Regions from separate parts of the Endozoicomonas sp. SCSIO W0465 genome, predicted to be linked through region 1. Evidence: predicted binding sites of a transcription regulator. Region 1 holds the regulator's gene; each other region holds the start of a gene.
The links. The regulator sigma-54, encoded in region 1, starts transcription at its own class of promoters, with help from an activator protein. The targets are predictions, from matches to a motif close to TGGCACNNNNNTTGCTNT.
Positions count from the first base shown of each region.

Region 1 (5,413 bases):
CGGTGTCCAGGTACAGAACCTGACAATCGATACCTTTTTGCCTGAGGGATGCCAACAGGTCAGGAAAGTTATTCAGGGCTCCGGGCAGGTTTCGGACATCAATACTGACGGCCATCCTCGGAGGCTTTGAATGATGGCCTTTTAACGTATCGGGTAATTGGCTCAGCATGCTGGCCGGAAGGTTGTCGACGCAATAAAAACCCTCATCTTCAAGGGTGTGCAGGGCTGAACTTTTTCCAGAACCGGATCGCCCGCTAATGATGATAAGTTTCATAACTGTTCCTTTGTGCTTCCCGGGCTTCGCCTTAGTTAGGTGCTATTGGGTGGTCTACTGGTGCTCTGCAAGCCTTCTAAGTTGACCCTCATCCTATTAAAGCAACTTTTTATCAGGAAGCCTACCAGGTAATGTTGACATCCGATTTAAACAGCAAACTGATGCTAAAGGAATCTGGAAAATCTGGCATGGATAGAAAATGAGCCAGAAATCTTGTGATTCAAAGCGTGTTTAAGGACTGGAAGTATTCGATTGTGGAGTCCTGCCACATTATGAAAAGCTTAGTGAGGTGTTGTTTCTGGCTATTTATTTTTATTTGATATTAATGAACGTTTTTGGCTGAGCAAATCAGTGTAGGCTGTTTTGTCAGCTTTACTGACAACGATGTCATACATTAAATGGGAATGTAATCCTACTATTGGTGTCGGATAGTAAGGAAAGAGCTTGATTGGAAAGACTAATCAGACGCCTCACTTACATGAAATGACTTCGACCAGTTAAAGGAGTAACTCCATGCAACCACTACCACAAACAATAGACTCTATGCTTTACGGCCATTACTTTGATCAAAGACTTAGTTATTATCGCCATGTAGCAGAGTCTGATGCGCGAGCCCATGCTGCTAAAGTGTCGCCCATAGGTGGCCCTACAGAAATTGGAGATGATCACGGCCTGGTATTTGGACGTATGACCAGAGCTGCTGCGATTCATCCTGATGTAAATGTTTCAGAAGAAGCAATTGCCCAAGGAGAAGAAAACCCAGAGTACAAATTAGCACTCAGTCAGACCGGTTATTTGAATCGCAAGAAGTTTAATACAGAAACAGTATCCCATTGGGATCAGTTTAAAGCCGGTTGTAAGAGCCTGACGGCGCGCGCAGTGTCAACATTTAAGAGGGTATTTGTTAAAGTTACACCTCTCAGAACCGGCATAGCATTCAGAAAATTCGCTGATAAAATTACCGCATCGGATCACAACCTGATTAAAAACAGAGCCGCTGCAAATGATTTGAAAGCTGCAAAGAAAGCTCTGGAAGATCGAACCCCTTTTATGGAGGAGCTTTACAGCAAGATTTGTGAGCGGGCAGCAAAGCTTCATGCTTCAGAAGGCGTGGAAGGCAGAACTCCCTACGAGCGAGCTGAAAACAGACCTTTAACTGGAGCAGCCTTTAGTTTTGGTGATGACGCTGCTCTTGATGCGGCTATTGCCGCTCAAGCTACGCCACCGAAAATGACGGCTATTGAAGAGCTGGAGGCTAAGCTGGCACTGAAGAATAATCAACAGCTTAAAGCTTTGGTAGAAGAAGGAACCGGGGAAGATAAAGAACGTTACAAAGCGAATCAAGAGAATAACCAGAGGGTTGTCGTTAAGCTGCAGGGTAAGACTAAATACCTCCTTGGTGCAGATCCTGTAAAAAATCGTAAGGATATTGCTGCTAATAAAGCTGCTATGGACGCCAGAATGGCAGCCAGAATGGCAGCCAGAATGGCAGCCAGAATGGCAGCCAGAATGGCAGCCAGAGCATAACGTCGTAAACCTTGGATTCTCAAAGCCTTGAATTCAAAACTCAGAGTTTTACATCACATGTTACATAAGCAGCTTCGTACGAAATTTCGGATGTAACTGATCAAGGCCTTGAGACTGAGAGCTATAAGTTGAAAATTTTTTGGCCATCGTTGTATATGATGGCCTTTTTTTATTGTGACCTTATTCTCTATTCGCTCATAGTACGATAGAGCATTGTCGTATTAGTAGCCGAACGTATTTTCTGAAGAGTCAAGGCTGAATGAAACCTTTCCGCCAGTGCTCTTAAAATTTCCAGATGCTCCTGGTTTTCACCTTCAGGCACGATCAACGCAAATATCAGATCAACGGGCTTTCGGTCTACAGAATCAAAATCAACAGGCTCCGCCAGTCGTATAAAGAGACCGATGGGGGCTGGGCAGGCTTTACAGCGACAGTGAGGAATAGCCACGCCTTCACCCAGTCCGGTTGTGCCGAGACGCTCCCGGGCAACCAGGGCTTCAAAGAGTTCATTGGTATTGATTTCGGGAACGTCGCTACTGATACGTTCAGCGATAAATTCCAGAATTTTCTTTTTGCTGACCCCGTGCACACCGTCCAGGGTGCGCTCGGGGGTTAGGATGCGATGAATTATCATGCTAAACAAGAATGGCCGCCGGAAAAATCAAAGGGCATGGCCACTGGCGCCCTGTTGCCTGTTTAAGGCTTTCTCTTTTTGTTTAACCAGCTGCCGATCCAACTTGTCCGAGAGCAGGTCAATGGCTGCGTACATGTCTTCGTGCTCGGCGGTCGCATTAATCTCGGCTCCGCGGGTATGCAGAATAGCTTCTACTTTCTGCACCAGCTTTTCTACACTCAGGGTCACCTGTACATTGGTGATATGATCAAAATGTGAAGCAAGACGTTCCAGTTTCTTGATCACATAGTCGTGCAGAGCTTCTGTTACCTCGACATGATGTCCACTGATGTTGACTTGCATGTAACGCTCTCCTGATCCCATTATCCAGATAATTACCAGTACGCGGGATTTTTCGTACCGGCTGACTTCGATTCTAACACTGTCGATGCAGCTTGGAATGCCCTGAAGCAAAAAAAACTGTTTTTTGCCCGGCTCATAACTCGGCTTTTTATATCAACTTATATCAGCTTACATCAGCTTGATATTCATCAGGGTACTAACTGCTTCCGCTCATTGGACGGGGGAATATTCATGGACTCCCGGTATTTGGCAATGGTTCGCCGGGCAACCTTGATGCCCTGTTCTGCCAATATGGCCGCAATTTTATTATCACTGAGCGGTTTGCGTGGTGTCTCTTGTGCAATGAGCTTGCGAATATGGGCTCTAATCGCCGTGGATGAACATTCGCCACCTTCTGCTGTGCTGACATGGCTGGAGAAAAAGTACTTGAGTTCATAGACGCCACGAGGGGTATGCATATACTTCTGGGTGGTTACCCGGGAAATAGTCGATTCATGCATACCAACAGCCTCGGCAATATCCGCCAGCACCAGGGGCTTCATGGCTTCATCGCCTTTTTCAAAAAAATCCTGCTGATAAGCAATAATCTGACTCGCGACTTTCATCAGTGTTTCATTTCGACTTTGCAGGTTTTTCAAAAACCAGCGGGCTTCCTGCAGATGATTTTTCATGAACACATTGTCGCGGCTGTTGTTGGCCCTCTGGACCATCGACGCATAATTATTGTTGATGCGCAGTTTGGGCAGCGCATCGGAATTCAGTTCGACAGACCATCGCTCCTTGATTTTTCGGACCGATATATCTGGAACCACGTATTCAGCTTCTGTCTGGTCAATGGTGCTGCCGGGTTTTGGATGGAAACTTTGAATGAGGCTGAGGGCTTTTCGCAACTGATCTTCCTTCAGTTTGGCCCTGCGCATGATGCGTGCGTAATCACGGGTGCCAAGTAAATCCAGGTAAAGGGTGATCAGTTTTTCCGCATTGTTGAAATGAGGTGTTGATGGGGGAAGCTGACGCAGCTGGACCAGCAGGCACTCTTTCAGGTCTATACTGCCACAACCGACAGGGTCGAATTGTTGAACCCGGTGCTGCAGCACTTTTATCTCGTCGATCTCCAGCTCTTCCAGCTGGGATTGCAGTGAAACATAAAGATCATCCAGTGAGCAGGTCAAATAACCATTCGGATTAACCGCTTCAATAATTGCAAGGCCAATCAGCCGGTCCCGATCGCTCATGGGCACCATATCCAGTTGCCACTCCAGATGATCCTGAAGCGACTCTACTGAAGATGACTTCGCCAGGGGGTCGTAATCCTCATCACTACCGTTGGCGGGCAGGCTGGAATACACATCGTCCCATGCTGAGTCGACGGGCAGTTCATTCGGGATACTGTCTGCCCATTCCGCCATCTCCTGTGGCTCAGGTTCCGGTATCGCCTCACTCAGATCAACGAGTTCTTCCTTGCCTTCACTGCTGGTGGCTGTGTCCTCTGTCTCGCTATCTTCGGACTCAAGCATGGGGTTGGATTCGAGAGCCTCCTGAATCTCTTGCTGAAGATCCAGTGTCGATAACTGTAGCAGCCGGATGGCTTGCTGCAGCTGAGGCGTCATGGTCAACTGCTGGCCCATCTTGAGCTGTAAGGAAGGCTTCATAGGCGACCGTATACCTTTACTTCGTTGTCCGTTGAGACTGCAGGTGAAACTCATGAGTGTCTACAGAGGGATCAACCGCAGGCGGTTCAGTGTTGGCACGGATGTTGTTACGACTTCTCTCCATGTGCGGCTGATTATAAACCCATAGTCATTTATGAAACCATAGCTTCAGTAAAAAATGTGCAGAGATTACTCAGAATGAGTTTAGTTGTGTTTTTTTGTTGGCTGTCTTGCTGCAGAGCAGGTCAGTGATGAAACCGACGTTCTGACGAAAATAAGAAAGAGCCTGCCCCTGCGTTTTTGTGCGCTGCTGCCTGTGATTGGGGTATCTATTTATTGCTGGTATGGCTCGGCACTGGATTCTGTTTGTCTGATTGTTTTCTCCTCTGCAAGCCGGAGACGTTTGCTCAATAGAACAATGCTTGCGCCTCCGGACCAGAAATCAGGTTCACGACATCTAATTAATAAACTTGTGTTGCAGCTCCTTTCCCCTTTTAGCAGTAATCTCCAGTTGTCGACCAGTAGGCAGTTTCAAAGTGACTGTTTGGTCATAGGTTAACGGGCGAACACTCTCAGTAGTAACCAGAAAAGGACTCTTCTGCTTTGAAACAACATAATTAAAGCCTTTGGCATCTTTTTTATATTCTACAGCCTGGTCTTCCCCGCCTAGTTTAAAGAGCCTGGCATCTTTACTGGAAGCGGTTGTCAACTCACATGCCCTGGAAATATAGAAGGCAGGCTTGATTCCCTGAGCCGGATAAAGCGAACCCGGCTTTAAAGGCGTCGCGCCTGAAGAAGTGACACAGTATGGACGCCCACTCTGTGAAATCTTAACATTAAAGTTTGATAAGTTTGGTTCATATTCCACGGCCTCATCTTCATCACATAATTTAACTAGTTCCCATCCAAAAACTATAGCCCTTGGGCCACGTAGCCTACAGAGATTTGACGTGCTCTGAATTTACAGGAAAATCACATCAACTC
Region 1 covers NZ_CP092417.1:2,024,443-2,029,855, reverse strand. The annotation lists gene rapZ (RNase adapter RapZ) at 1-274, opposite strand, end outside; gene MJO57_RS08800 (hypothetical protein) at 788-1,801, shown strand; gene MJO57_RS08795 (PTS sugar transporter subunit IIA) at 1,989-2,435, opposite strand; gene hpf (ribosome hibernation-promoting factor, HPF/YfiA family) at 2,463-2,777, opposite strand; gene MJO57_RS08785 (RNA polymerase factor sigma-54) at 2,966-4,429, opposite strand; gene MJO57_RS08780 (hypothetical protein) at 4,887-5,297, opposite strand.

Region 2 (5,413 bases), 140 kb from region 1:
TGCTGCCGTCAGTTCTCGCCTCCAGGCCAGATAATGGGGAAGGTAACGAGTTGCAACCCCTTGGAATACGCCGCCAATCCAGCGTTTTAAATGACTGTGATAAGAATTTACAGTCTGGATGTGGTAGATGCCTTCAACAACATGTTGACCTGCTGATGTCACCAGCTCCTTGAAGACAAATCCAAGCTTGTCAGCAAGTTTTTCGTGAGCGAGGTGTGCATCCGCACAGACCGTGGCCTGTATCGATATGCGGCCATTTAAATGCCTGCACAATTCATTAGCACTTTCGTTTTCTAATACACCGTCAACGGTATTTCGATTACGGTCCCGAGCCACCATTACCGGGACTTTTCGGGCTTTGTTGGGATCATTACCCCGCTTTCGGGTTGGCCGTGGAAGGCCTTCTCTTTGCCCTTTGAAGGATTCACGGAAAAATGTTTCATCAAGCTCAGTAATGCCACAAAGCTCTTCTGCTTGATCATTATTAATCACTTCAAGAAAGCGGTGACGCCAGCGGAACGCAGTTTTCAAGTCAATGGCATTCTCAGCAGCAGCTGGTCGCAAGACCATAGAGTGAGTCATACCTGCGAGGTACTTGTTCCATTTTTCAGGGTGCCTGAGCCTTGCCAAAGGCGTTCCACTAAAGGCGTTAAACGTTGAGTCGCAAGTCTTGCAGTGGTAGCGCTGTCGGCCATTTCGTATGCCCCAGCGACCAACGCTATGGCTTTTGCATTTGGGGCACCTGGGGTTTTCGGCAAATTGGGCAAGTATGCTCTTTTCTACGTCAGGTGTTGCATTATCGTTATTGGGTATAGATTCACTGTAAACAGGTTCAGAGTCAGTGGTTTCTACTACCTCGGTAACCTCTATTTGAGTACTAAGGAGCGAGTTGTTAAGAATGTCTCGCTGTTCACTGGTTAATGTTGAAATGGAATCAATAAAATTCTGGAAGAGTTCAGATTGCATATCACTCCCCTACAACGTAGATTTTATGGGAGTTTAGCTGATTCAACCATTAACGGTAACTTAGCCAGCAAGTAACGTTATCACTCCGGGCGTTTAAGAGTTGCCGGTGAACTCCGGGTATGCCTCCATACCGCATTCAGTAAGGTCAGCCCCTTCGTACTCTTCCTCTTCAGAGATACGCAGACCCATGATCACCTTGATCACACCCCAGACGACCAGAGAGGTACCAAACACCCAGGCGAAGATACTGGCAATACCCAGCAGCTGTATCTCGAACCTGGCCGCTTCATTGGTCAGAGGGACAGCCAGCAGACCCCAGACACCCACAACACCGTGAACAGAGATAGCACCTACTGGATCATCAATGCGCAGTTTGTCGAGTGCAACGATAGAGAAGACAACCAGGGCTCCACCGATGGCACCAATCAGCGTTGCACCTTGGGCAGTTGGTGTCAGAGGTTCAGCGGTAATAGCAACCAGACCAGCCAGAGCACCGTTCAGGGCCATGGTCAGGTCAGCCTTGCCAAACAGCAGTCTGGCAACGATCAGGGCGGCAATGACACCACCGGCTGCGCCAGCATTGGTGTTGACAAAGATCTGGGCAACCGCGTTGGCATTTTCAACATCGGCAATCTTTAGCTGAGAACCACCGTTAAAGCCGAACCAGCCCAGCCAGAGGATAAAGGTACCCAGAGTGGCCAGAGGCAGGTTAGCACCGGGAATGGCATTAACAGCGCCGTTCGAGGCATACTTGCCTTTACGGGCACCCAGCAGCAGGACACCAGCCAGGGCGGCAGAAGCCCCGGCCATGTGAACCACACCGGAACCGGCAAAGTCCTGGAAGCCAGCCTCGTTCAGGAAGCCTCCACCCCACTTCCAGAAGCCCTGTACGGGGTAGATGAAGCCAGTCATAAAGACCGCAAACAGCAGGAAGGCCCACAATTTCATACGCTCAGCAACCGCACCGGAAACGATGGACATGGCGGTCGCCACGAAGACCACCTGGAAGAAGAAGTCAGAGCGCAGAGAGTAGTACGGTGCGTCATCTCCACCGGCAACCACCGACTCGACGCTGTTCTCGGTACCCAGCAATGTGCCGAACAGGGGCATAATGCCTCCTTCATTGGCACCCGGATACATGATCTGGTAACCGCACAGCAGGTACATGGTGCAGGCAATGGCAAACAGGGAAATATTTTTGGTCAGAATTTCCACGGTGTTCTTTGAGCGCACCAAACCGGCTTCAAGCATGGCAAAGCCTGCGGCCATCCACATGACCAGTGCACCACACATCAGAAAATAAAAAGTATCGAGCGCATACGACAGCTGATTTATATCGTCCACGGGACCCCTCCCAGTATAATTTACATCTTCTTATCTTTTTTTCTCAGCTCATGGCTGTTCTTAGCTCATGGCTGTTCTTAGCTCATGGCTGTTCTTAGCTCACGGCTGCATATCCCTATTACTGCAGGGCGATGTCATCAGTGGCTGCTGATGAGTAATGCCATTGACTGGCTTTAGATAGCGTCGACGCCTGTCTCTCCGGTGCGGATCCGAATGGCCTGTTCCAGAGCGGTGACAAAAATCTTGCCGTCACCGATTTTGCCGGTATTGGCTGCCTTGGAAATGGCTTCAATCACCTGATCGAGCTGGTCATCTGAGATAGCCACTTCAATCTTGACCTTGGGCAGAAAGTCCACAACATACTCTGCACCGCGATACAGCTCGGTATGACCTTTCTGGCGACCAAAACCCTTGACCTCAGTTACAGTAATACCCTGAACGCCGATATCAGAAAGCGCTTCCCGCACGTCATCAAGTTTGAATGGCTTGATAATGGCTGATACTAACTTCATGCATTATTCTCCTGGCTTTACTTACTATTCATCCCGGAGGGGTGACCTGGATGCGATACTGCTTCCAAAGTCTACGCATTTCCCCTCGTGTTACAACTGCCTGTTTATTTCAAGGGCTAACAAAAGGAAGAACGGACCCCGCCAGTATTGGTTTCAGGCGATCCCGCCCGGCACTGATTAAATGGTCAACCTGTCTAAGCAGGTATTGTGCCAGTTTTTACCTATCCCCATAAATGGACATGATCGACGGTTACACGGATTCAAACGAGTCCCGAAACCAGCATACGCACCCCTTTGACGCACTAAATTGATGCACTAAAACCGATTGTCTCGCCCAACAGGTGCACCATAACAGTGCGCAATCACCAGGCCTCATAGCCTTCGTTGCAAACTTCTTTGCAAAAGAGTTGAACCGCAGCTAGGCCATAGCGGCTATAATCGCCCATGATAATCACATTTTTCATGGTATTTTCCCTGTTTATCTGGTTATTTTTTTGTGTTTGCTGGCGATTTAAAAGTCGTCAGCAAAAAAGTTATGGCCGTGTGGCAATACCTGAATTTTATTGCGGTGTTGCTACGCGCTCACTTGATCGAAGAATATAAACAGGTAGCTGCCATGAATCGTTCTAAAAAGCATCACCTACCAAGCGGTGGTTTTCGCAATAACGAGGCGATGCAAATGCATCATCGTTCGTTGCGGAACATCTTGAAATGGAAAATTACTGAGACCCTGCCGGAGACAGTCTCTATTCCGGTGGTGGACGATGATTATTCGGTATTTGAGCATTCCGATAAATCCCTGACGAGCTGGATTGGTCATGCCACCTTTTTGATTCGCCACCAGGGCATGAATATTATTACCGACCCGCATTTTTCTGAACGAGCGTCTCCCGTACAGTGGGCTGGTCCCAAGCGTTATTCTCCGCCGGCAATCGCTATTGATGCCTTACCCCATGTGGATGTGGTGGTGATTTCTCACGATCATTACGACCACCTGGACCGTAACTCGGTATTGGCGATTCAGAACAGGCAAAAAGACAATCCTCCCCTGTTTATGTTGCCCCTGGGTTTAGGCCAGTGGTTCAGCAAACAGGCTATCGATAATTGGGTCGAGCTGGACTGGTGGGAATCCCATACTCACCGTGGCTGGACTTATACGGCAGTACCTTGTCAGCACTTCAGTGGCCGTTCAATATTTCCGGACCGAACGCTCTGGTGCGGCTGGGTATTTGAAGCAACTGCTGAGTCATCTGAACCGGGCAAACGCTTTTATTTTGCCGGGGATACGGGCTACAGCTCGGATTTTAAAGCCATTGGTGAGCACTTCGGCTATATGGATATGGCCATGTTGCCGATTGGAGCCTATGAGCCCCGCTGGTTTATGAAAGAAATCCATGTCAATCCGGCAGAAGCCGTGCATATCCACAACGACGTTGGCTCCCGCTTATCGCTGGCGATGCACTGGGGCAGTTTTATGCTGACCAATGAGCCGATGTTGCAACCGCCGGAAGATCTGCAGGTCGCCAAACGGCAACAGGGTGTTGCTGATAACGACTTTATTGTGATCAAACCCGGAAAGATTATGGCTTTATTCGATGATGGATTGTGAAATAAGCAGGACTTTGTCCTTCGGCTCAGATGGTTTTGGCTCTGATAATGATAACCCGGGATTGAGCGTTTTTCTGTACGGGTTCTATCAGGACTTACTGCTATTGAGGTATCCTTCCCCTATCTCTGACTACCCGCCAAGCGATAACCATGATCGATAAAGCCGCCTTAATTAATACGATCGCCAGTAAAGCCGCTGACCTCTTTAATGGTGACAAAAGCCAGACCCGGGAAGATATCGAAAAAAATATCAAAGCACTGGTCGACAGTGCGCTGTCAAAACTGGAGCTGGTCACCCGTGATGAGTTTGATACTCAGGTTGCGGTTCTGAGACACACCCGCGAGCGTCTTGAAGCGTTGGAAAAAGCAGTGGAAGCCCTGAGGTCAGAACAAACATTGCTGCAAGACAGCAGCAACAACGACGACCAGCAAAACGCTGACAATTAATCACCGGTTCATACGCTGTGCCTGAAGCTTAAGGCAGGTGCAAACTGAACCGGCAACTCTCTCATAAGCTGCTATCTTTGATCGTTTGAGGTTGATTAATCGGTCAATAAAAAATGCCTTCAACGCTGGCCCAGGTTTACACTCGGGCAAATCAGGGCATACGTGCCCCATCGGTTTCAGTGGAAGTTCATCTTTCCCAGGGACTGCCCTGTTTAAATATTGTCGGTTTACCAGAAGCCGCTGTCCGGGAAAGCAAGGATCGTGTTCGCAGTGCCCTTATTAACAGTGGTTATGAATTTCCTGATGGCAGAATTACGGTCAACCTTGCCCCGGCAGACCTGCCAAAAGAAGGTGGACGTTTTGATCTGCCGATTGCGCTGGGCATTCTGGTGGCGTCAGGGCAGCTGCCGGGCAAGACTCTGGAAAGTAAAGAGTTCCTTGGTGAGCTGGCGCTTTCTGGTCACCTTCGTCCAGTCAGGGCGATTCTTCCTGCCTCGTTAGCCTGCAAAGCCATGAACAGGACGTTGATTCTTCCT
Region 2 covers NZ_CP092417.1:1,882,038-1,887,450, forward strand. The annotation lists gene MJO57_RS08105 (IS1595 family transposase) at 1-966, opposite strand, end outside; gene MJO57_RS08110 (ammonium transporter) at 1,060-2,310, opposite strand; gene glnK (P-II family nitrogen regulator) at 2,484-2,822, opposite strand; gene MJO57_RS08120 (MBL fold metallo-hydrolase) at 3,319-4,431, shown strand; gene MJO57_RS08125 (accessory factor UbiK family protein) at 4,581-4,877, shown strand; gene MJO57_RS08130 (YifB family Mg chelatase-like AAA ATPase) at 4,991-5,413, shown strand, end outside.
Region 2: the regulator sigma-54 is predicted to act here: its motif matches at 3,018-3,035, upstream of glnK (P-II family nitrogen regulator).

Region 3 (5,413 bases), 410 kb from region 1:
GTAATCGGCATCTCCGACAGAGACACCGCCGGAACTGATCACCGCGTCAGCTTCTCGATCGGCCCTCAGGAAGGCTTCTCGCAGGGCCGCTTTATCGTCAGGAATCTTGCCAAGGTCGATGATGTCGACTGCCAGTTTTTTTAGCATGGCTTTGATAACAAAACGATTACTGTCGTAAATATCGCCCGGTCCCAGTGGTTCACCCGGGAGTTTCAGCTCATCACCTGTTGAAAAAACTGCAACTCTGACTTTTCGATATACTTTGACCTGAGCAATACCCAGTGAAGCCAGCAGGCCAATATCCTGAGGGCGTATTCTCCGACCTGGTGTGAACACCTGAGCGCCTGCCGGAATATCTTCTCCCGCTTTACGGATATTGTTACCCGACTTGACCGGTTTCTGAAGAAAACGAATGCCTTGCTCCGTGGCCTCAGCCTGCTCCTGCATGATAACCACATCGGCACCCGGCGGAATGCTGGCCCCCGTCATAATACGGATACACTGTCCGGCAGGAATCTCCCCCGAATAGGGGTGTCCGGCCAGGGACTGTCCTGCCAGAGGTAAGGTGTCACCGCTTTGCAAATCCTTCACAGCCAGGGCATAACCGTCCATGGCCGAGTTATCATGGGCGGGGACGTTGATAGGGGAGATGATCTGTTCAGCAAGCACCCGGCCCAGGCTCGACTCAAGAGCTACTGTTTCCGTGCCTGATACCGGATTAGTGTCGTTGATTAGCCGGGACAGCGCGACCTCCAGCCGCATTAGCCCATCGGTTGCACAGCAATCACTCATTGTTGATACCACCTGGTGTGAAATGAATAAAAAAACATAAAAACTTTGAGCGGGGAATCTACACTCTTAGTGTTTTCTATGAAAGGTGTACTTATGTTCTCTTCATTCAGATCGGTGGTCATCTCTCTGTCCTGTTTGCTGCCATTGTCTGTACAGGCAACGTGCGGGTCGGACAATAGCTTGGGTTGTAGCGGTTTCGAGTCAGCTGTCGGGGCAACTGCTTCCCACTATCGATGTTCGGATGACGTAGCAACGGGTACGCATGTCTCTGCTTATCAAGATCCTGAGCACCAGTTTTATGGTATGAAGGTTCCACGGGAACACCTGCGTTATCTCAATGAACTGCTGGACTGGGTTGACCGGACAGGGTTGTCTGATCAGCAAACCCGGGCTGCCCAACAGTTCTGAGCTGAACTCGGTGAGCGGGAAAAAGAGGTGCTGGCCATGCTCAATGATCAAAATAGCGTGGCACCGGAAGACGGCAGTTTGCTGCTGTTTTTCTTGAATCATCATGATTCAGCCCTGACTGAACGGCTTCAGCAGCGGCTTGGCCTGCCAGATTCAAGCATCAGTACCGATGACTTTAAACGTCTTTTGCCGTCTTTAAGTGGCAGCAAGAGCGATAACGAAAGCTATAACTTAAGCGGCGATAGCATGTTATTTGAGGTCCCGATCGAAGGCAGGCTCGACAGCGGTGGCAACCTGTACAATTTCACCAAGTATGCACAGCTGGACCCGGGCTGGAGTACCAGTCTGGCTTACTATCTGGGATACCGGATGGGACATATCACGCTGGCACCAGTAGGTGAGCCGGTCACCGTGGATTTCAGTGACCAGGATGATGTATCCGTTCTGGTGGTGGGTGACTGGGGTACCGGCTACTGGGATGACGGGAGCAATCCGTCACCGGCACAACAGGTCATGTTGTCCATGCAACAACACCCGGCAGAAATCACCATTCACCTGGGCGATGAATATTATGCCGGTACCGAGAAAACACTGACTGGCCAGCCTGGTGAAGAGGCCTTTAACTTTACCAGCATCTGGAATCCCGGAACTCCTTACTCATTTGCCCTGGGTTCCAACCATGGTATGTACGATGGTGAAAACGGTCTGCGCTACATTACGCTCAATTCAACCAAGTTCGCCAGCCAGAAGCAGGCCACTACCTTTGCCATTCTGTTGAAAGACTGGGTAATAGTCGGGCTTGATAGTGCCCGCTATGACAATAGTGACCTTTTTCTTAAAGGCGCATTGAACGAAGCCCAGGGCAACTTCCTCCATCAAATGGGGCAAACCGGAAAAAAAGTGATGGTGGTCACCCACCACAACGGCCTGACTCTGGACGGCACGGAACAAAATAATCCGCTCTGGGGTCAGGTTCATGACTACCTGGGCAGAGATCCTGACTACTGGATCTGGGCACACATTCATCAGGGCGCTGTTTACTCGAACCAGTCTGCCGCCGGTTCAACCGTTGCCCGCTGCTGGGGCCACGGCGCCATTCCGGTGGGACGTGCTTCGGTAATGTACCAGTCCGATGGTTCGCTGGTTCCTGAGGTAGCCTACTACAGTGACACGCCTTATCCTGATCCCGATAGAGAACAGGAGCTGCGTATTCTTAACGGCTATGGGCTACTGAAGTTTTCCGGTACCTCTGTAACCGAGCAGATGTTTGATCAACACGGTACGTTACAATGGCAGGATACGCTCAATTTTGATTAATGGTCTGATCCGGTTTTGCTGGCTACAGTCTGTCAACAGCTTGCCGTGTAACTGATCATATAGTCAGCAATATAGTCAGCAATATTTGCCGGGTTGTTGATATCCAGCTCGGCCAGATCCTCTGGCAGTGTGATGCCCGGATTGCCATCCCAGGCGATGGCGATAATATGGGGGTCATCGGTAAACAGGAACGGCTTTTCATAATCACGGCGATGAAGCTCGATTTTAGGGATGGGAGCATCTCGAAAACCTTCCACCAGGATTAAATCCAGCTGATCCTGGTTGAGCAGCTGCAGTTGCTCCTGTAGTTGTCGCTGGTAACCATTTGGGTACTCGGTATAGCAAATAGAGCGGCCAGGCATGCTCAGCACCAGCTGGCTGGCACCGGCATGGCGTAAACGATAACTGTCTTTTGCTGGTGGATCGGGTTCTATTGTATGGTGCGAGGCTTTGACCAGACCCGTTCGCAGCCCTCTGCTACCTAAAATTGGCAGGAGTTTCTCAATAAGCGTTGTCTTACCAGTACCGCTGAAGGCAGCGATACCTATCACCGGGACGGTGGCACTGATTTTTGGGGTCATCATAGAAGGAGTCTTTCGTTTTCTGCTACCTGCTTCTGGCAGGATTCAGGACATGCAATTTCCACAGCCATTGTGCATATGTTTTGCCAGTAAAAAACGATCCAGGGTGCATGCAGCGTAACGTCAACAGGCCATAGTATCTCGGTCGGCCTGCATTTGACCGGTTCAGTGGCTCGCCAATCCGCTAAACGCCGGTAGGACACCGGTGACTTTCATAAAGCAAAAAGTTCATCAGGATAGCAGATTTACTTATGAATCCAAGCAAACAATAGTGTCTGATGTCATGGTTTTTCGAGAAATAAGCAGGTAGGATTCACTTGACTGTTGATAAAACGATCTCAATAGTCCCATAAGCAATATGACTTTTATTTTTTTTAAACAGCCACTTTAACAGCCACGAGAGGCTGGTTAACGTTGTGATTAATTGAATCAACAAGCGAGCGCCGACTTCGGTACCTAATGGGTGTCACCCTATGGACCGGAAGCCGCAGTCAGAGCATGTCACTGGCTGCCAGGGTTGCAGAAGAAATTCTGTGGCCTCCCGCGATTGGAAAGGTGTTCTATGCATTCTTATTTACAAGAGCTGCAGGATCTTCAGGGACGGAAATTCCCTTACTTGCGGCTGTCAGTCACAGACCTGTGCAACTTCCGTTGTAACTACTGTTTGCCTGACGGCTGCCTTGACCATCATCACAGTAAAGCCATAACGATTGACGAAATACGTCGTCTGGTCACCGCTTTTACTGCGGTCGGTGTGGAAAAAATTCGCCTGACCGGTGGGGAACCTACCTTACGTCAGGATTTTTCCGACATTGTCAGAACCATCAAGCAAATCCCCGGCGTAAAGAAGCTGGTCATGACCACCAATGGCTACAAAATGGATCAGCGGGTCAAGGATTGGCTGGATGCGGGTATTGATGCCATCAACGTCAGTGTCGACAGTCTTGACCCGCGAGCCTTTGAGCTGATTACCGGTCATAACCGGCTGCGGGAAATTCTGACCGGTATTCAAAACGCTTTTGATCATGGTCTGCCATCCATCAAGGTTAATGCAGTGGCAATGAAAGGCATTAACGATGATGAACTTGATGCTTTTCTTGGCTGGGTCCGGGACTATCCCATCTCTATTCGCTTTATCGAGTTGATGCAAACCGGGAACAACCAGGATTTTTTTCAGAAGCACCACTTCCCGGGAAAAAAGATTCAGGAACTGCTACTGGAACGCGGTTGGGTAAGAAAAATGCGCCTGGCCGATGCCGGGCCTGCCCAGGAATATTGCCACAGTGATTATGAAGGTACTGTTGGGTTGATTATGCCTTACAGCAAGGATTTCTGTCACGATTGCAATCGACTGAGGGTGACCAGTCTGGGGCAGCTCCAGCTATGCCTGTTTGCTGAGTCCGGCATTGATCTGAGAGATCTTCTGCAAAGTGATGATCAACAGGAAGTGCTGGTGGCTCGAATTCGAGATTCGCTCCGGCTTAAAGAAGACAGTCATTTCCTTGAACAGGGCTGGACTGGCGGAACTCAAAATCTGTCTCAGATGGGAGGCTAGTTAATGCCAGCAGAGCCAGGTAATTTCATTAAACGAAGACTGAGTTAAGGTTTTAGCAAACCGTTACACGGATACAGCACAAACTGGGGCAAATGGCTCAAACGGGAAGATGGAACGTGCCCAATGGGAAAGTATGACAAATAGATTTCCCGGCTATAAACGATCCATTGATGACATCAAGGTTCAGGTCAGACACGTCATATCGAAAAAAATGGAGATTCTTTAAAGCCAGTTGCTGCAGACTTTGATTGCCTGCAGTACCTGACCCATTGCTCAGCACAAAGTTAGATCAAACCAAACCGGAACACCGTTTTTTCCTGATACGTTTCACCAGGATTCAGCTGAGTTATTGGAAACTCAGGACGGTTTGGCGAATCCGGAAAATGCTGGGTCTCCAGACAGAAACCTGCCCGCATGCCATATTGGCGGCCACCGCGTGCAGGCTCACCTGCCAGATAGTTGCCGGTATAGAACTGGACCCCCGGCTGTGTGGTAAGCACTTCCAGGGTTCGGCCACTGTCTGGCTCTTCTACCCGGGCGACAGGTCTCATAGGCCGTTCACTACTTCTCTCCGTCCAGATAACCCAGTTATGATCATATCCTCTGGCCTGCTTCAGCTGCACAAAGTTCTGGTCAATATCCTGGCCAATGGGCTTCATGCACGTGAAGTCCATGGGGGTATTATGAACCGGCTCAATCTCGCCGTAGGGAATGGACGTTTCATCCGTCGGCGTGAACTGGCTGCAGTGAATCTGCAGCT
Region 3 covers NZ_CP092417.1:1,610,830-1,616,242, reverse strand. The annotation lists gene moeA (molybdopterin molybdotransferase MoeA) at 1-792, opposite strand, end outside; gene MJO57_RS06835 (hypothetical protein) at 1,237-2,517, shown strand; gene mobB (molybdopterin-guanine dinucleotide biosynthesis protein B) at 2,550-3,101, opposite strand; molybdenum cofactor riboswitch at 3,528-3,672, shown strand; gene moaA (GTP 3',8-cyclase MoaA) at 3,661-4,653, shown strand; gene MJO57_RS06820 (aldose epimerase family protein) at 4,938-5,413, opposite strand, start outside.
Region 3: the regulator sigma-54 is predicted to act here: its motif matches at 3,170-3,187, upstream of mobB (molybdopterin-guanine dinucleotide biosynthesis protein B).